2 regions of the Kyrpidia sp. genome follow, and region 1 is predicted to be linked to the other one. Evidence: predicted binding sites of a transcription regulator. Region 1 holds the regulator's gene; the other holds the start of a gene.
The links. The regulator Rex, encoded in region 1, represses fermentation and respiration genes when NADH is low (regulators of the CRP and FNR family bind a similar motif). The targets are predictions, from matches to a motif close to TTGTGAAATATTTCACAA.
Positions count from the first base shown of each region.

Region 1 (13,083 bases):
ACCCCTTTGTCACCGATGCCCGGCGTACCGTTCACCACCATTGTACGCCCATCGCTGTTCAAATATCTATCACGTTCCGCCCCGCAACAAGCCTTGAACGGCATCAGGAAGGGGTGGACGAAGCACTCCCTTTTCTGTGATCAGTGCGTCTATTAACGAATGCGGGGTCACATCGAAAGCCAAGTGCAAAGCCGACGCCCCTGGCGGAGCCATGCGGACTCCAGCCACCTGAAGGACTTCGTCCGGATTCCGCTCCTCGATGGGGATTGCCCGTCCATCGGCTAGTGACCCGTCGAAAGTCGATGTCGGGGCAGCGACATAAAAGGGGATCCCATGATACCGGGCAGCGATTGCCAACCCGTAAGTCCCGATCTTATTCGCGACGTCACCGTTGGCCGCCACCCTGTCGGCCCCCACAATTACGAGATCCACCCAGCCTTTTGCCATGAGGGCTGCCGCCGTGGAGTCCGTAATGATCGTCCCTTCAATTCCTTCTTGGACTAACTCATAAGCTGTCAGCCGGGCACCCTGAAAAAAGGGTCTCGTTTCGTCCACCCAAACCTGGACCTCTTTTCCCTCTTCTCGGGCGGCCCGAATTACCCCCAAAGCTGTTCCGTAGGCGGCCGTCGCCAAGGCTCCGGTGTTACAATGCGTCAGAATACGGGCCCGTTGGGGGATCAACTCCGCCCCCCAGCGGCCAATCCTTCGATTCACCCGCTCGTCCTCACGCATGACCGCTTCGGCCTCGCGCTCAAGCCGAGCCACGGCCTCTCGGCCTTCCCCGGCCACCTCGGCCACTTTCTCCATGCGGCTCAGGGCCCAAAAAAGATTGACAGCCGTCGGCCGGGTGGCGGCGAGCCGCGCCACCGCCTCGCGAACCGCTGCCGAGATCCGGCGACCTTGTTCCACGGCCTTTTGTGCCCCCAGCACCACGCCGAACGCTGCCGCCACTCCGATTGCCGGCGCCCCTCGAACCCGCATCGCTTCAATCGCTTCCGCCACTTCTTCGACGGTGCGACAGTGCACCCAGCGTTCCTCGAGCGGCAAGCGGGTTTGATCGAGAATCAACAGTTCTCCGTCATTCCATCCCAATGCTCGCAACCCCGGTCCCACCTATCTATGGGCATCGCCGATCAGATCCGCCTGTCGAACACATTTAATCAAGGCCACCTATAAAAGTCAAGGACGTCCCTCACGAAAAGCGGACGTCCTTCTTCGCCAATTTCGCAACCCCGATCACCGTATCCGCTCCGCCGTAATAGAAATAGTAGTCATCCGGCATCTCGGCGTGGCCACAGCTAAATACCACATTCGGTATCCATCCCCTGCATTCCCAATCCAACTCCGGTTCAAGAAGGGGGCCGTCCTGGCGGGCAATCACCCGGGTCGGATCTTTTAAATCCAACAACGCCGCCCCCAGTCGATAGACGTTTTGGTCATCCGCCGCATGGTACACCAGGAGCCATCCATGAACCGTTTTGATGGGCGGGCCCGCGACGCCCAATCGGGCCGATTCCCAGGTATGTGAAATCGGAGATAGGATCGAGACATGATCCGTCCAGTGAACCATGTCGTCCGAAAAGGCCAGCCAGATATCCGGAAAACGCCGATGCAGCATCACATAACGGCCACCGATGCGCTCGGGAAACAAGGAAGCGTCTTTATTGGGCTCATCCAGTACCACCCCGTGGCGCTCCCAATCAATGAGATTCCGGGAAGTGGCGAGGCAGATGCGATAATCCCCTGGAAAACGCCCGCCATACCCGGTGTACATCATGTAAAATCGATCATCGAGCTTGACGATCCTCGGATCTTCCAGCCCGCGCTGCTCTTGCCCCTCTTGAGGATCCAAAAGAGGTCGGTCGAACCGCCAAAATGCCAGTCCATCCCGGCTGACCGCATAACCGAGACGAGAAACGTAATCCCCATATTTTTGATGACAGGGCAGGTCTGTGGCGCGATAAATGAGATGAATCAGCCCTCGGTCCACCACCACCGCGCAGTTAAATACCGCCGACCGTTCCCAGTCATGATGGGGATTCGGTTTGAGCACCGGTTCTTTGGTCAGGCGTTCGAGTTTCATCGCCATCGCCCCTCAGCTTCCACTCCCATCTCTGTTTCACCTATCATTTGTATGCAGGAGTGACGAGGTTTGTCAAGGACTTCTTTTTGATGATAACTCGTCTAAATGTTGGAGCAACGGCCGAATATCCACTCCAGGATCGAGAACCGGGGCGAATAAATCTCCCATTTTTTTTAGCCGTTTGGCCATGGTCGCGATTGTCCAGTTTTCGGGTGCCATCCCTCGTTCTACCTCTTCCCACTGAAGAGGGGCGGAAACTGCCGCAGTCGGTACGGCCCGGGGGGAATACGGAGCGATCAATGTCTTGTTCGGCGCGTGTTGAAGATAGTCGATATACACTCGATTCCCCCGTGCTCTCACCCGACGTTCTGTCGTGATCAACTCTGGGGCACGGTGTTCGCAGTACTTGGCAATGGTTCTCATCAGTGGCCGCGTTTGCTCAAAAGTGACGGACCCGTGGATGGGAACGTATACTTGAATTCCCGTGGCTCCGGAGGTCTTGGGGTATGATGGGAGCCCGAGCCGGGTTAGAACATCCCGGATCATCAAGGCCACCCGGCAGACGGTGGCAAATCCTTCCACACTCGGGTCCAAATCAAACACCAAATAAGTCGGCCGGTCTACGGCGGGGAACCGGCTAAAGGTCACGTGGTATTCGATCGCACCGAGCTGCCCCAGCCATAGCAACGTTTCCAGGCGGTCGATAACGATGGCCTCCCCTTCCCCTATCGTTACCCGCGTCACCCAGTCCGGTGTTCCGGGGGGAGGATGTTTCTGAAAAAAACCTTCTTCTTCAATTCCATCCGGGTAGCGAATGACCGTGACCGGCCGATCCTTGAGGTGCGGGATCATAACAGTTGCCACGGTCGCCAAATATTCGAGAAGGTCCCCTTTGGTGAACCCACCGGGCCACAGAACCTTGCCCAGGTTTTGAGGCAGAACCTTTTTCACGCCCGTCCACCACACCTTCTCAACATCTGTACAGATCCCCTTGAGTCAGTGGCCTGACACAAACCCTTTTAAGGAGGGTTGACGCAGCCGCCCTTCCGGGGTCCATTCTGCATACTCGACGTCCGCCTGAAGCTCCGGCTCCCAAAAAATAACCCCTGGAAGATCCTTTTGGTTCACAAAAGGGGAATCTTTGCGCCACAGATGCCGGGATCCTTGGATCACCACATCGGCGTCCAAGGCCCCCAGCCCGGAGCCTACGTTGCCGATGTAATACAACCGGCCTTGCTCGTCTTTGCGTCCGATACAAAGACTGCGCACCTGTCCCTCGCGGATCACCACTCCCCCTACCCAAACCCGCAGGGTTCGCCGATGTTTCACCTTTTGCCACAAAGGGGATGCCCGGCCGGGCACATACGGACTGCCCTCTCGTTTCACGACGATGCCTTCCAATTCCCTTTGCTTCACCTCGGCCCACAGAAGCTCCGCCCCGTTCAGCCACGCCTGAGCCGGAACCACCCATGGTGACGCGGGAATATTTCTTAAATATTCGAACCTCTCTTCAATGGGTCGGTCCAACAGCCATTGACCTTCCCATCCCAGGACATCAAAAGGGATGTACTGAATCGGAATCACCGGCGCCAAACCAGCCGCCCGCTGGGGATCCGCCAGGTCCCGGCGGATCAAAGTCGGAAAATCCGGCCGACCCGAACCGTCCGGGGCGATCAATTCTCCATCGAGGTAAAACTCCTGTGCAATCTCTTTCATGCTTTGTAGTTCCGGATAATGGGCGGTTCGATCGCACCCCTTGCGGTTATAGAGGATGACCCGGCCCTCTCGGCTGGCGGCCATGAGACGAACCCCATCGAACTTCACTTGTGCCCAGTATCCTTTCTCCTCCACCCGCGTCCGGCGAACCGGTTCCATCGGCTTGATCCAGGCCACCCGCCCCTCACCTCGTCGGCGATTCCTTGCTTTTAGTCTCGCCGACAGGCACCCAGCCATGCCCAGAAACATATGGCTCAACGAACATAATATGCGAGAGCTTGAAGCTCACTGGTCACGTCTGAATAGCGCACATGTACCGTGGGAGGAGTGCGCAATGTTGCGGGTGCAAAATTCAGAATGCCCACAATACCGGCCTCCACCATGCGGTTTGCCACAGCCTGGGCTTCCGGCGCAGGAACCGCCACGATCCCGATCCGAATCCCTTGCTCTCGAACCCGGGTTTCAAAATCGTCCATCCCCTGAACGGTCAACCCCGCCACCGCCAGGCCGATCTTGCGGGGGTCTTTGTCAAAAATCGCAGCAATAGCAAGCTCACTCCGCCGGAGTCGGCTATAATTACTCAAAGCAATTCCAAGATGTCCGGCGCCCACCAAAGCCACCGGGAGGTTGCGATCCAATTTTAGGATCTGGCGAATCTTTTCAATCAAATAAGGAACGTGATAACCGATGCCCTTCCGTCCAAACTCGCCGAAATATGCGAGATCTTTGCGGATCTGAGCGGGATTGATATCGAGGTCCCGGCCCATTTCCTGGGAAGACACCGTATCCACTTCACGAGCCTGCAATTGTTGCAAATAACGCAAATAAATTGGCAATCTCCTGACGACTGCTTGGGATACAACCGGAGTCTTCCCTTGCAACACGTCTTTCCCTCCGATATATTGAGCAGTTTTGTGCTTTATTGTATCACAAGCTCCGAGATCTGGAATGAGCAGATTGAACCGGTGGGGGTAAAGCCCCACCGCCGTTCGAATCGGTTTGGTTTACATAATATATATTCTGTTAATACCCGTGTCCACTGGGTTTACTGTCCAGCTCCTGTGGGCCGACTTCCGCCGGCTCGTTCCGACAACTCAGAGAACCCGCCCCCTGGCCTTTGGCCTTTGCGATCCACCCCATCGCAGCATGGGCCGCATTTTTCACCGTCTCATCTTGTTCCGCTCGTTCCAGGTATCGCCAGGCTCCGATCCGGTCCCCGACTTCCAGGGCAGCCCAGCCCAAGTACAGCAAAACCTGACCCGCTTTTCCGTCCAGGGAGGCAGCTTTTTTCCAAGCCCCCCGGGCGCTGAGTCGGTCCCCTTGGCGCCAGCGGGTCCACCCCCAACCGCTCCACAAATCCGGATCCCGGGGTTGAAGCCGCAACAAACGCTTCCATATGCGGGCAGCTTCTTCCAAGCGACCAAAGTAGTCCAACAGGATCGCCAACTCTTTTCCAATTCTCCAGGAATCCGGCAACAACCGATATCCGTGAAGAGCCCAGGAGATCGCTAAGCGGAATCTCCCCAACCGTTTTAGAACGGCGATTCCCACCAACCACGCCTCTTCGTCTCGGGAATCCACTTCCAACACATTGATCAGTTCCTCAATGGCCCTCTCCCAATCGCCCACGCGAATCAAGGCCACAGCCAGATTGTAATGAAGGATCGGGACTCCCCGGCCTCCTTCCACCGCCAGAACCAGATCCTCGGCCGCTTCCCGCCACCGCCCTTGCTCGGCATACACATGAGCTCGGGCGTGACGGACGCTCGTTAGGATCCAGGGACTTTGTTCTGTGGAGAGCAGGATTTGCAAGTGAGGCTCTGCTTCGCGACCCCTCCCCCGAGCGATGTAGGCGAGGGCGAGGTACAGTCGCGCCACGGGAAAATCCCCGGTCTGCTTGAGCACTTTCTCCAGTTCTTCCGCAGCCTCCTGGTACATCCATAGATCAAAAAACCCGATTCCTTTGCGGAAAGTGCGCACGAGAGCCTCGCTGTCCAAGTGAGGTGGGATGTGCCAAACCATGGAAATCCCGTCGCTCCCCTCCGGCTTAGGGGGGTACGGTGCGGGTGAAATGGGTCCTGTCTCCGGTGCCACATTCGAAGGGGCGTTCTCGTGGTTGATCGGGCTCGCATCGAGATCCAGATCGAGACCAAACCGTTCGCAGAGCTCGGCAATCCGATCTTCCAAAACGAGCCAGTTTTCCATCCACTCGTCCGCCTGGGCCCGGAGAGCCCCGAGTTCCTCGACCAACTCTGGACCCGGCCCCTCATCGGACAAACGTTGTTCGATGCGCCCTAATTCATCAAAGAGTTCCGAAAAAGACTCGGACATCACAAACCCTCCCCCGGGTGACCATGGTTCCGTAAACCTTAGTGTCGCCCGGGGGGAGGAATTTATCCGAGTCCTTATCCAAACTTCACCGGTATTTCCCCGCCCGCCTCTTCGGCGATCCGCCCCAACACCCGGTTCTCCTCGTCCAAAACGACAACCTTCGGCCGGTGCCGAACTGCCTCTTGTTCGTCCATCCATCCGTACGCCATGATAATCACCACATCCCCGGGTTGGGCCCACCTAGCGGCGGCACCGTTCAGGCAGATATCTCCCTGGCCTCGGGGACCTGGAATGACATAAGTCTCCAAACGGGCTCCGTTGTGGTTGTTGACCACTTGGACCCTCTCTCCCGGAAGGATTCCCGCCGCGTCCATTAAATCCTCATCGATGGTGATGCTCCCCACATAGTTCAAATTCGCTTCGGTCACCCGGGCTCGGTGAAGTTTACCGATCAACATATGCCGCAACATGCTTCATCCCCTTCCCGGCCTCCAAAGCCACATTGTCGATCAGGCGGGTGTCACCTACCCGGACCGCCGCCAGGAGCCGACATGGTTCATCGATCTGATCCACCTGCCCGAGATCTTCCTCGCGCACCGCGGAGACGTACTCCACTTCCAGCCCAGCCGACGACAATTGCTGCGTCACGGATTGCACCAGTTCAGCAGCCCGGGTCGTCCCTTCCCGGCAACGACGGGCGGCATCGAACAAAGCCCTGGATAAAACGGCCGCCCTCCGACGCTCCTCCGGGCTCAAATACCGGTTGCGCGAACTCATGGCCAAGCCGTCGGCTTCCCGGACCGTGGGACAACCGATGACCTTGACCGGCAGATTCAAATCCTCCACCATGGTCTGGATGATCCTCAGTTGCTGATAATCCTTTTCCCCGAAAAAGGCTTCGTCCGGCTCAACAATGTGAAACAATTTCGCAACTACGGTCGCCACGCCGTCAAAGTGCCCAGGGCGCGACAGTCCGCACAATCGGTTGGCCAAATCCCCCACCCGAAGGGTCACCTGCAAAGCGCGGGGGTACATTTCCTCCACGGAAGGTGTGAATAAAAGATCCACCCCGGTCCCCTCAGCCAGCGCCCGGTCCCGGGCCATGTCCCTTGGGTAGCGATCATAATCTTCCCCGGGTCCGAACTGCAGCGGGTTGACAAATATGCTCATCACCACCGCGTGGCCGGCCGCCTTCGCCCGTTTCACCAGGGACAAGTGGCCATCGTGCAGAAATCCCATGGTGGGCACCAGCCCAATGGTTCTCCCTTCGCCCCGCCGCTGATTCACCCAGGTCCTCACTTCTGAAACAGACTCCGCCACCTTCACCTGACCGTCGCCCCGCTTTCGGGATCGTAGACGTGGGCGGGATCCGGAAACTGCCTTTCCCGAACTTCTGTCGCATACTGACGCACAGCCCCCACTGCCGCTTCGGCAAAATGAGCGTAGCGCTTCACAAACTTCGGTTTCGGCCCGTAGGACCACCCCAACAGATCATGAATCACCAATACCTGTCCGTCGCAGTACGCCCCCGCTCCGATCCCGATCACCGGTATGGAGAGGGCCCGGCTAATTTTAGCCCCGAGTCCCTCGGGGACGCCTTCCACCACTAACGAAAAGCATCCCGCCTCCTCCAGACGCCGGCCATCCTCGAGCAGCTTTTCCGCGGCCGCCGGCTCCCTGCCCTGCACTTTATACCCACCTAGCTGCTGCACCGATTGGGGAGTCAGTCCAATATGGCCCATGACGGGAATGCCCGCCTCGGTCAGGGCGGCCACCCGGTCCGTCACTTCACGTCCGCCCTCGAGCTTCACCGCGTCTGCCCCACCTTCCTGCAGCAGGCGCCCGGCATTGCGCAGCGTCTCTTCCAGGCTCAGCCGGTGGGCCAAAAAAGGCATGTCCACCACCAAAAGCGTATTTTGCAGCCCCCGCCTCACCGCCCGGGCGTGGTGAACCATATCGTCCATTGTCACCGGAATGGTGGACGTATACCCCAGCACTGTCATGCCGAGAGAATCGCCCACCAGGACGGCATCGACACCGGCCTCCTCCGCCACCCGGGCTGTCGGGTAGTCATAAGCTGTCACCATCACCAGGGGAACACCGCCTTTGCGTTTGCGAAATGCCATGGCCAAACCTTCCATACCTGTTCCTCCTCACCTCCGGCCGCCGACGGATCCCCCGGAACACCTCCATAAAAAAACCTTTCGGCCGAGGGCGCGAAAGGTCGTGGATCGGGAATGCCTTTGACACTTTCATCTGTCTCGGTCCGTCTCACGGCTCAGAGCAGATTATTCAGAACACGCCATTGCACCGGGAAAGTACAGCCCTTTGGGGTGCCGCCTTTCCACACCCAGTATACCGGTTTACAACGAGGAAATCTATATGCTCCTACGATCCGGGATCAAAAATCACTTCTGCGCTGATGATCTTCTCCAGGTTCCCTTCATCGGTCTCCACCCACAACGCCCCGTCATCGTCAATGCGCCGGGCCCAGCCAATTTTTTGCCCGGACTGTGTCTGCACGGCGATTCTCCGGCCGAGGGAAACGTTCAGCCTCTCCCATCTTTCGCGAAAAGCACGAAAACCTTCATTTTGGTAAATCCGATAATCCGTCTCCAGCCGCCCCAGAAGTCCTTGGATGAGCGCCGTCCGGGAGATCGGGCTGCCAGGCTCTGCGAGGGACCCGGCTACCCCTCGCAGTTCTGGTGGAAAATCTTCCACCCGGCCGAAGACGTTTACTCCAATGCCGAGTACGATAAACCGGATCTCCTCGGCTTCGGCGCTCATTTCGCTCAGGATTCCGCACACCTTCCTCCCGTCCGGCAAAAGAAGATCATTGGGCCATTTGATTCCCACGGATACCCCCGCCCTTTCCCGAATCACTTCGGCGACGGACACCGCTGCCATCAAGGTCAACTGAGGGGCTCGAAAAACTGGAAAAGTCGGCCTCAGAACGACGGACATCCAGATGCCATGGCCTGGGGGAGAAAACCATGGACGTCCTCGTCGGCCCCTCCCGGCCGTTTGCCGCTCGGCCAGCACCGTATAGCCTTCCGGGGCCCCGCCCTCCGCCTCGGCGAAAGCGTAGCGGTTGGTGGAATCCACCGTTTCCAAGACCGTCATGTGCCGCCCGAAAACGTTCGTCGCCAACCCCGCCTGAATCGCCTCCGGCCGGAGCTCCTCTCCTTCTTCCCGCAATCTGTAGCCCCGGTTGCGAACCGCCTCGATCGGGTATCCGACTCCCTGTAGCGCCTGAATGTGTTTCCAGACTGCGGTGCGAGAGATGCCGAATCGCTGGCCAAGCTCTTCGCCGGAAACAAAGCGGTCCCCGGCCTGGCGTAATGCCTGCAAAATCTCCCCGCGAATCTCCGTCACTGCCCACCCTCCATCTTCCGGCGCCCCCGGACCCAATGTGCGAGGTACTCCCCGAGGGCCCGGGGGTCATTCGCCACCTGACCGTTCAACAGAGCTTCTCGCAAAGCCCGCTCGGCCTCCCCCCACAGCGGACCAGGGGGGATGTGAGCCGCTCGGCACAATGTCTCGAATTCCGTTGCGAAATCCCGGCGGTCCCAAAGGGGCTGCGCCTCTACAGCCCGGCGAAACGCCTCCCGGCTCGCCATCTCTTCTTCTTCCCCGTATCCCCGAACCGCCTGCACCACCCGCAATCCCATCTCCGCTCGCTCCCGCCCGAGGTGGTACAGCCACCGGGCCCAATCCCCGGGCTCCGCCCGAAGGGGATCAAAATGGCACGCTTCCCACCACGTGATCACATCCCGTTGAAACAGGCGGCTCGCTCTCCAAGCCTTTGTCATCGCGGCCGCATGTTGCCGGGTGCAGCCCAACATCCACAGCAGCACCCCCGTCCGAAGGGCCGAATCCCGGGGGAGTCGGCGGCACGCCCGACCCCACGCCGCCGCGACCTGGAGACCCCGATCCCGACCCACCGGCATTCCCGTCCACCACTCCAGAAAGCCGCACGCCGCCAACTCCCTGGCCACCTTGTCCACGTCACCCACCACCAGGCGCCGCCACTCCCCCAGCACCCGTTCCACCGCGACATAGCGAACGTCCTTCACCTGTTTGTTCAGGGCCAAAACCACCGAAGGATCGAGATCGAAAGACAACTCTGCCGCCAACCGCAGGGCCCGGACCATGCGAAGGGCGTCTTCGGCAAAACGCTGGGCAGGATCTCCCACCGCACGGATCTGTCCGGCCAATAGATCTTCGAGGCCGCCAAAGGGATCGATCAGGCGAAACCCCCGACTCATCGCCATGGCGTTAATCGTGAAATCCCGGCGACCCAAATCCTCTTCAAGTTTTGGTGTATACTCCACCTGGGACGGCCGTCGCCGATCCCGATACCCGCCTTCCCGGCGGTAGGTCGTCACTTCTACGCCAATGCCCTGTCGGGGAATGGTCACTGTCCCAAAAGCCAAACCCGTCGGAACCGCTTCCGGGAAAACCTTCATGACAGCCTCGGGCGGAGCGGCTGTGGCGATGTCCACATCCTTGGCCCCCCGTCCGAGCAAAAGATCCCGCACTCCGCCCCCGACGTAAACCGCTTCCCATCCAGCGTCGGTCAAGGCGGCGATCACCTCCTCCGCCGCCCGCCATACCCGGATCCCCGCCACGGACTGCATGTCCTTTCCTCCCCGGATCCCGGCCTCGCCGAGGCTTTCCCCAGATCCCTGGCCGCCTCCCAGCTTTTCTTCAGCCGAGCAATTGTTCCAGCCCATACATCATTCCTACATAACCCATCACACCCCGCACCGCCAGTACCACCCCGGGCATAAAGGAGACCCGATCCAAGGAATCGTGCCGCACCGTCAAGATCTGCCCCGGCCCTCCGAGGATCACCTCCTGGTGCGCCACGAGCCCCGGTAAACGCACCGAATGGACCCTCACCCCCCCGATGGCCGCCCCCCGGGCACCGGGGAAAAGCTCCCGCTCATCCGGCCTGCCGGACGACAAATCGAGCCCGGCTTCCACCAGCTCCTCCGCCGTCTTCACCGCCGTGCCCGACGGGGCATCTAACTTCCCGTCGTGGTGCATTTCTATAATCTCTACGTGGTGAAGATACCGGGCCGCCTCCCGGACAAACCGCATCATCAACACCGCGCCCACGGCAAAGTTCGGCGCGACAATGCCCCCCACGCCCCTCTCTCGGCACAACCCATCCCAGCGCTGCACCTGCTCCCGGGTGACGCCACTCGTCCCCACCACGGGACGAACCCCGAGTTCCAAAGCCTCCTGAACGTGACGCTCCACCGCATCGGGAGTTGTAAAATCCACCAGCACGTCCGGTTCCGCGCTCACGAGCGTCTCGCGTAGATTCGCCGACACCGGGATCCCCAGGGGTTCCATACCCGCCGCCACCCCGGCGTCCTCCCGGGCCCGGGAGGCCACCGCTCCCACCAAACGCAAGCCGGTCTCAGCCACCATCGTGCGGATCACTTCCCGCCCCATTTTTCCCGTAGCCCCGGATACCACCACCCGAATCTCTCCTTCGGTCATTGCGCCATCCCCTCCGATTCCGCCGTCCCCCGATCCACAGGGGTCCACCGATCTTTGTCCCGGGTCCGAAATTTTTCCATCACCGCTCTGTGGACTTCCTCCAGATCGATCTGAAGCGAATTCGCCAAACAGGTCACGACAAACAAGATATCCCCGAGCTCCAAAGCCACACTGCCATCGGCCTCCCCGGGTTTTTTGGGCTTTTGCCCAAACCGGTGATTGACCTCCCGGGCCAACTCCCCTAACTCTTCCGCCAACCGAACCACTAAAGTCATCGGATGAAAATACCCTTCTTGATACTGCGATATGTACCGATCCACATCCTCCTGCATCTCCCGCAGGGTCATCCCGGCCAAGCCGCCTCGCTCCTTCCATCGATAAGCTTGTCTCCCTCGAGGGTACCACAGGCTCTCTCCCTTTGCCCAGGGCCCGGCTCATATTCGGACAACGGCCTCATATGAATGATGGTTGAGGACGCCGGTCGAAGGAGTGAGTTGCGCGTATGGGTAAATGGTCTCCCAATCGAACCCTAACGATCATCCTGGCCATCGTGGTGATCGCTTTAACCCTGGCCCTTGTCGTGTACCCGGAACAGGGATTCAACGCCGGTGTACATGGCATGAAAATTTTCTGGGACGTTGTCTTCCCCTCCCTTCTCCCATTTTTCATCCTGTCCGAAGTCATGTTGGGCCTTGGCGTCGTCCACGCCCTAGGGGTGCTTCTTGAACCCCTCATGCGACCGCTGTTCAGCGTTCCAGGGGTGGGAGCCTTCGCCCTCTCCATGGGGTTGGCCGCAGGTTATCCGATGGACGCGGTCATTACCGCAAAATTTCGGAAGACCGGCATGTGCAGCCGAGTCGAAGGGGAGCGCCTCCTCGCCTTCACCAACACGGCGGATCCCCTGTTTATGTTCGGCGCCGTAGCCGTCGGCATGTTCCACAAACCCGCCGTCGGCGTCCTCATCGCCTTGGCTCATTACGTCGCCTCTTTTCTGGTGGGCGTATCCTTTAAATTCTACGGATTGCGGGAGGAGCGTCTCGGACCGCGGCAAATCGAACCCGCCAAGGGCAAATTGTTTCGACGGGCATTTCAGGAACTGATGCGCGCCCGCAAAGAAGACGGCCGACCGTTGGGACAGTTGCTCGGCGACGCGGTGAATGACTCCATACGCACCCTGCTGATGATTTGCGGATTCATTATTTTCTTCTCCGTTCTTTTGGAAGTGATGAAACTAGCTCAGCTGACGGCAATTCTGGCTTTGCCCATTCGAGGTCTTCTCGCCTTGCTCGGTATCGACCCGGGTCTCGTGGGCCCGGCGTTGAGCGGACTGTTCGAAATCGATATCGGAACGGCTCAGGTGGCGGCTGCCAAAGCGCCGCTCATCGACCAACTGGTGATGGCCAGCGCCATTATTGCCTGGAGCGGCTTTTCGGTTCACG
Region 1 covers NZ_JAILZZ010000001.1:71,273-84,355, reverse strand. The annotation lists gene mtnA (S-methyl-5-thioribose-1-phosphate isomerase) at 70-1,101, opposite strand; gene K6T64_RS00440 (beta-1,2-mannobiose phosphorylase) at 1,193-2,083, opposite strand; gene ligD (non-homologous end-joining DNA ligase) at 2,156-3,034, opposite strand; gene K6T64_RS00430 (ATP-dependent DNA ligase) at 3,080-3,976, opposite strand; gene K6T64_RS00425 (redox-sensing transcriptional repressor Rex) at 4,054-4,683, opposite strand; gene K6T64_RS00420 (tetratricopeptide repeat protein) at 4,823-6,130, opposite strand; gene panD (aspartate 1-decarboxylase) at 6,205-6,600, opposite strand; gene panC (pantoate--beta-alanine ligase) at 6,575-7,456, opposite strand; gene panB (3-methyl-2-oxobutanoate hydroxymethyltransferase) at 7,453-8,271, opposite strand; gene K6T64_RS00400 (biotin--[acetyl-CoA-carboxylase] ligase) at 8,519-9,505, opposite strand; gene K6T64_RS00395 (CCA tRNA nucleotidyltransferase) at 9,502-10,770, opposite strand; gene dapB (4-hydroxy-tetrahydrodipicolinate reductase) at 10,841-11,644, opposite strand; gene K6T64_RS00385 (nucleotide pyrophosphohydrolase) at 11,641-11,991, opposite strand; gene ylbJ (sporulation integral membrane protein YlbJ) at 12,147-13,083, shown strand, end outside.

Region 2 (6,138 bases), on a different contig from region 1:
TTCGCCTGCCGAAAGCTGTGGGTCAATCGGTGAGCATCGTCGGGGCCCTGGTGATCGGTGAGGCGGCTGTTGCCGCCGGAATCGTGTCGCCGGCGATGGTGATCATCGTGGCCCTGACCGGGATTGCTTCTTTTACCATACCCAGTTACAACATTGCCATTACACTGCGGATCTTGCGTTTTCCCATGACTATCATGGCCGGGGTGCTTGGTCTGTACGGGATCATTATCGCGGTGCTCATCTTGTGGACTCACCTGGTTTCCCTGCGTTCCTTTGGGGTTCCGTACCTGTCGCCGATTGCGCCCTTTATGTGGCCCGACATCAAAGATGTATTTACCAGGCCACCGTGGTGGCAGATGCGCCACCGTCCAAAAACCATGGAGTCGGTAGATTTGACCAGGAGCGCGGGTATACCGAAGCCCCTGCCGGGTCAGACAGAACAAGATCCGCCATAAAAGATAAAGATTGAAAATCCTTGGAGGGCCTATGCATACACAGCAACTGTCCCGCGTACAGTTCGTAATGTTGAGCATTTGGCTCTTTCTGGGTACTGGGTTTCTGACATTGCCGTTTGCCATTGGACAATTCACCGTTCGAGACGCTTGGATCGTTCCTTTCCTTTTTATACCTCAGGGGGTAATCGTGGCAGGGGTGATTACGTGGTTCCGACAGACGTTTCCCGGACAATCGCTGGTTGAGGGCTGTCACACAGCTTTCGGCCCGTGGTGGGGAAGGATCCCTAGTTTGTGGTTTTTGATCATGACGCTCGTCGTCGAATGTTTCGTTCTTCGCGAAGTGGGCCTGTTTCTGACCACCACGGTCCTGCCTTCGACCCCGGAGTATGTTGTGAACGCGATGTTCCTTATTCCCGTTGCGTACGCAGTATATCAAGGTGTGGAAGCAGTTGGGAGATTGGGGGAGACCATTACGCCCATCGGGATGGGTATTACGCTGGTTATATCGGTACTCTCCATGCAGTATGCGGATCCTTCTCATTATCACCCCGTTTTAGCAGATGGCTGGACGCCTATTCTGCGAGGCAGCATTGTGGTATGGATGTACGCTTGGCTGTTGCTGTTTGTTCTGCAGCTGGGCGAGGCAGTTCCACAACGGTTGGGAAAAGATCTTTTAATCATGGTTTTGATTATTACGTCAGCAGGGCTTGTAGCGGAACCTACAATCTGCATGGTACTGGGCCCGAGCGCAGCTTACTCTCTTTATCCCATCCTGGAGGTGGTGCGGACGATTCGGATTGCCGATTTTCTGGAGCGATTGGATACGTTTTACGTGATGGGGGTCGTCGTGGGTATCTTTTTACAGTGTTCTTTTATCCACTATGCTTTAGTAACGGGTATCAGCCAATGGACTGGGCTAGGGCATTATCGGCCCGCTGTATGGAGCGGTGCGGTTTTGGCCTGGGCGGGCAGTATTTTTTTTATACGGAACGAATCAATGTTTCTGGAATATGTTATGTATGTGGGTTGGGGATACCTCACATTCACAGGGATTGCCGTGCCTCTCTTGGCTGTCGTAGTACACCGGTGGCGCCAGCGCCGCAAAGTATGATCCCCCTCATGCCCGGCTCCCGTCCGCCGTATGCCACCGGTGTCGGCACCGGTTTCGATAAACTGCGTAACTTATTACGTTGATGAACGTGATTGAACCGCCCATAGAGGCCATTTGGTGGGCCGATCCATCCGCCGCTTCACTGGGGGACAGTGTGGTCGAGAATATCGCAGTGGAACATCCATTGCCCGGGGGTGTCCGCCGTGAACGCGATAAAAGGCATGGCGACCCTCTACGGGGCGCAGGGCGTCGGGGTGAACCGCTGTCAGAAGACCAACTGCTCGCCCCAATTCCGGGATCCTGTGCAGTGGAAACCGCTGTTCGCCATGCAAGGTATGCAGGACGACCGACAGCTGGATCAAATCCGCGATCCCGGCCCTCTCACCCATTCCCATGATGGATACGTCAATCACGACCGCTCCGGCGTCGATGGAAAACAGGGCATTGGCGACAGCAAGCCCCAGATCGTTGTGTAAGTGAACTTCAAACGGTCACCGCAACTCCTGCACGGCCCGGGCTACCCACTTCTGACAAATTGGCGGCTCCCATACGCCCACCGTATCCGCCAAACTGATGCGATTCACGCCTGCTGCCAATGCAGCTTGGGCCACCGTCTCAATGTGTTCCAGGAGGTCCGGGATGCTTCCCCGACAGTCAAGCGAACCTTTAATCCCAGTCTTCTTGCCTCGGTGACTGCGTCGTAAGTGAAATAGAAATAACAGGGGCTCATCTTGACGGTGTCTTGACGGCGAGGATTGGATAGTGTTCGGATTATTTAATCATATCGGCATGTCGACCAAATTGCTCCTATCATCCCTCGCCAGTCTGGTGGCCTTGCTCACTGTGGGCATCATGGGAGGTATGAGCCTCGCGATATGGACGCGCAATAACGCCAAGCCGGGGTTAATTAACAGTGGTTTTCATCGTGAAGGGATACTCTGCTTGGCAGTCTTTTCTTATTGATTCCCTCCTACCAAGGAGGTTTTATGTTCCACGTTGGATACATAAACCCGCTTGTTGATGATAACTTAAATGGGATACCGCGTGTTCCGTCATCCGAATTCACTGACAATATGGCCAAAAGAGTGGAAGGCGGATTTGGAGTTCCGAGGAGGTGGATGGGGGCGGGGCCCATCGTGTCGTCTCCCAACGCTTTTTCGCGATTATTTTGCCGGCGAACCGTGTGAATCATATGTTCGTTCGTGTACCTGCAGCCTTGAACAATTGGTGAACGCTGCCATTTATGTGACGACTGTCACATGGGGGGGGGTGGGGCTTCATGCTACGGTGTGATTGCGGTCGGCCGACCCGATACATCTCAAGATACGGCTATGCAGGAAAGGGGGATGTTCAATGTCTGCGGTTAAGGTGGATGCTCTTCGGGGGAGGTCAAACCACGGCGACTCGGGCTTGTGGAAACACATTCTATTAGTCGTCGTCCTGCTCAGCTTCACCGTGCTGTTGGCCGGAGGATTTTGGATTTATAAGGAAAAAGCACCGATTCCCACGATGCTCGGAACGGATCACCAACCGCTGGTGTCGAAACAAGATCTTCTTCATGGACAACAGGTATTTCAAAAATACGACCTGATGGATTACGGTTCGATCCTGGGGAATGGCACTTTTTTCGGTCCCGATTTCACGGCGGAGACTCTGCACTTGGTGGTTGTCGCCATGAGGGACGAGAAAGCGAACGAGATGTACGGCAATTCTTACGATAAGCTCACTGCTGACCGCCAGGCCGCGGTGTCCCAGGCGGTGAAGTCGGAGATTCGGGTCAACCGCTACGATCCCGCAACCGACACGCTGACGCTCACGCCGGCTCAAAGCCGGACCTTGGATCAGGTTCGAGCGTATTACAACCAGCTTTTCACCCTGGGCAATCCCGACCGGGGACTCCAGCCGGGAAGTTTAAACCAGGCGTCCCCGGAGGACATCCGCAGCTTGGCCGACTACTTCTTCTGGACGGCGTGGCTCTCCGCCGTGAACCGTCCAGGGCTTGACTATTCGTACACCAACAACTGGCCCTACGAGCCGGGAGCGGGGAACGAGAACACATTCCACGCCGTGTTCTGGAGTGCGGCCAGTGTCGCTTTTCTCATTCTTATGCTGGCAATCATCCTCTGGGTGTACAACCATTTTAAATTGCAAATGCAGAGTGCCTATGACTCCTCGTTCCCGGATCTCCGCCCGGACAGGGAGGGGATCACCGTGAGCCAGAGAAAGACCGGGAAATATTTTGTCGTTGTCTGCCTGGTGTTTCTCTTTCAGGTCCTGATGGGTGGATTGATGGCTCATTATTACGTGGAGGGAAGCGGATTCTACGGCCTGCCCATCGCTGATTGGCTTCCCTTCAATATTGCCAAAACGTGGCATTTACAGTCGGCCGTCTTTTGGATCGCCACGGCTTGGCTGGGCATGGGTCTTTTCATCGCCCCGATCGTCGGTGGTCGAGAGCCGAAAGGCCAAGGGATCCTGGTGGACGTGCTGTTCTGGGCTCTGGTGGCCGTGGTGGCAGGCAGCTTTACCGGGGAATGGTTGGGTGCCAAGGGGCTGCTGGGCAAGTTCTGGTTCACGTTCGGCAATCAGGGATGGAATTATTTAGAGATGGGACGGGTATGGCAGGTTTTGCTGGTCGCTGGGCTGCTCATCTGGTTGTTTATCGTATGGCGGGGGTTGCGGGATAGCCTGCGCCGGGAAACGGACAAGGGAGGTCTCGTGCACCTGCTGTTTTACAGCGCGTGGACGATTCCTGGTTTCTATATCTTCGCATTTTTGGTGAATCCGACAACCCACATTACCTTCTCGGACTACTGGCGGTGGTGGGTGATCCACCTGTGGGTGGAAGGCGTATTTGAAGTGTTTGCCGTGGTGGCCATCGGATTCCTGTTGGTGACCATGGGTCTGGTGACCCGGGCCTCCACGGTGCGGGCCCTGTATTTTCAAATCTTGATCCTGATGGGAAGCGGCGTGATCGGGACCGGCCACCATTATTATTGGATCGGTGATCCGGCCATGTGGCTGGGGCTGGGGGCTTGCTTCTCCGCCCTGGAGGTGGTGCCGCTGACGCTGCTGGCTGCCGAAGCATACGATCAGTACCGCATGCTTCGCGACGGAGGCCGGGTTTTTCCATATAAGGCGCCCTTCTGGTTCTTGATTTCCACGGCCGTCTGGAACCTGGTCGGGGCAGGGGTCTTCGGTTTTCTGATCAACCTGCCGGTGGTCAGTTATTACGAACATGGTTCGTTCTTAACGGCCACCCATGGCCATACCGCCATGATGGGTGTGTACGGGATGCTGGCCATCGCGCTCATGTTGTTTTCGTTGCGCCGGTTGGTTCCGGGAGCGTTTTGGCCGGAAAAATTGTTCAAGTGGGCAGCGTGGGGACTCAATCTTGGACTTGTCGGCATGGCGTTGGTGACGTTGTTTCCGGTCGGGGTCGAGCAATTGCGAACCACGATGGAACAGGGATTCTGGGCGGCCCGTCAGCTGGCATTCTATCGCCAACCCTTCGTTTACACATTGCTCTGGGCACGGATCGTGCCGGATACGGTCTTTATTGTCGTCGGTGTTCTGCCTCTGGCACTGGGAGTGATTCGGGCATTCCTGCACTTGAAACCGGTCGTGCCCGGAGCGAATCCGGCAATGCCCCAGGGCACGGACGGGTCGGACGAGGTCAACCGCGGGGACAGATCCCCGGCTCCCACGGCGACTGGTGCCGTTTCCGGCAGGTAGTATTCTGTTTGACCCCGGTATGACCAAAGAAAGAAGGGCTCCCTTAAAGCCCCAGGCAGTTATTGGGGCGGACAGGGTTAAAAAGGCTCTTTGCAGTTTGAGACCTTGAGGGGGAGGTCAAGAGATCGTCGAATACCACAGTGAGGCGAGAATATGCCGTGAAAGCTCTTGACCGACCCGTTGGTAGGATCAGGGGAAGCGGGGAGAAGCCGACGGTAGGGAGGCTTTCCCCTTAATCCCAACTCTTGAATCTATTAGCCTTACACTCACATGATCGACCATAATCGAACGGTTCAACCCACCTCAAACGGCGAAAAGCCGTTTTTTTCTCCCTCCCCGCCAATAAGGCGAAGGGGGGATTTTTTATGGACGACGGTGTCACGGCGCTAGCCTGTTAGGCCAAAACAGACCCGGACGCATTTGCTGAACTAGCCTCGCGCTTTCAACCGCTCATGAAGAAGCTGGCCGCAAAATACTGGCTCCCGAACGATACCGAGGACGAAGTGATTCAGGTTTTGCGGATCGAACTGTGGAACGCCGTGAAAGAATACCGGCCGGGGCGCCCGTTCCAGGGCTTCGCGAAGATGTTCCTGCACAACCGGCTGAAAACCCTTGTCGCCAGAAAAGTGTACGGCGGCAAGCACGTGTTTTTCCGGGAGGCCGTGAGCCTGGAAACAGCCGTGTCGGACCGGACGGCCCAGAGGTCTGTGCCGTCGGCGGAAGATGAGGCGATGGCCAGGCTGATCCGTCTGGCCCTCAAGGAACGGCTGTACGAGGTGCTGGACCAGGCGCTGACCGATCTTGAACGCGAGTGCTTCGTTCGGCGATATATTTTCG
Region 2 covers NZ_JAILZZ010000081.1:335-6,472, reverse strand. The annotation lists partial or broken gene K6T64_RS15820 (spore germination protein) at 1-455, shown strand, start outside; gene K6T64_RS15815 (GerAB/ArcD/ProY family transporter) at 487-1,566, shown strand; gene K6T64_RS16955 (multicopper oxidase domain-containing protein) at 1,706-1,789, opposite strand; partial or broken gene K6T64_RS16950 (hypothetical protein) at 1,902-1,997, opposite strand; gene K6T64_RS15805 (nitric-oxide reductase large subunit) at 2,920-5,301, shown strand; partial or broken gene K6T64_RS15800 (sigma-70 family RNA polymerase sigma factor) at 5,727-6,138, shown strand, end outside.
Region 2: K6T64_RS15805 (nitric-oxide reductase large subunit) is a predicted target of Rex. The motif match lies at 2,810-2,827, and genes of this name have one in related genera.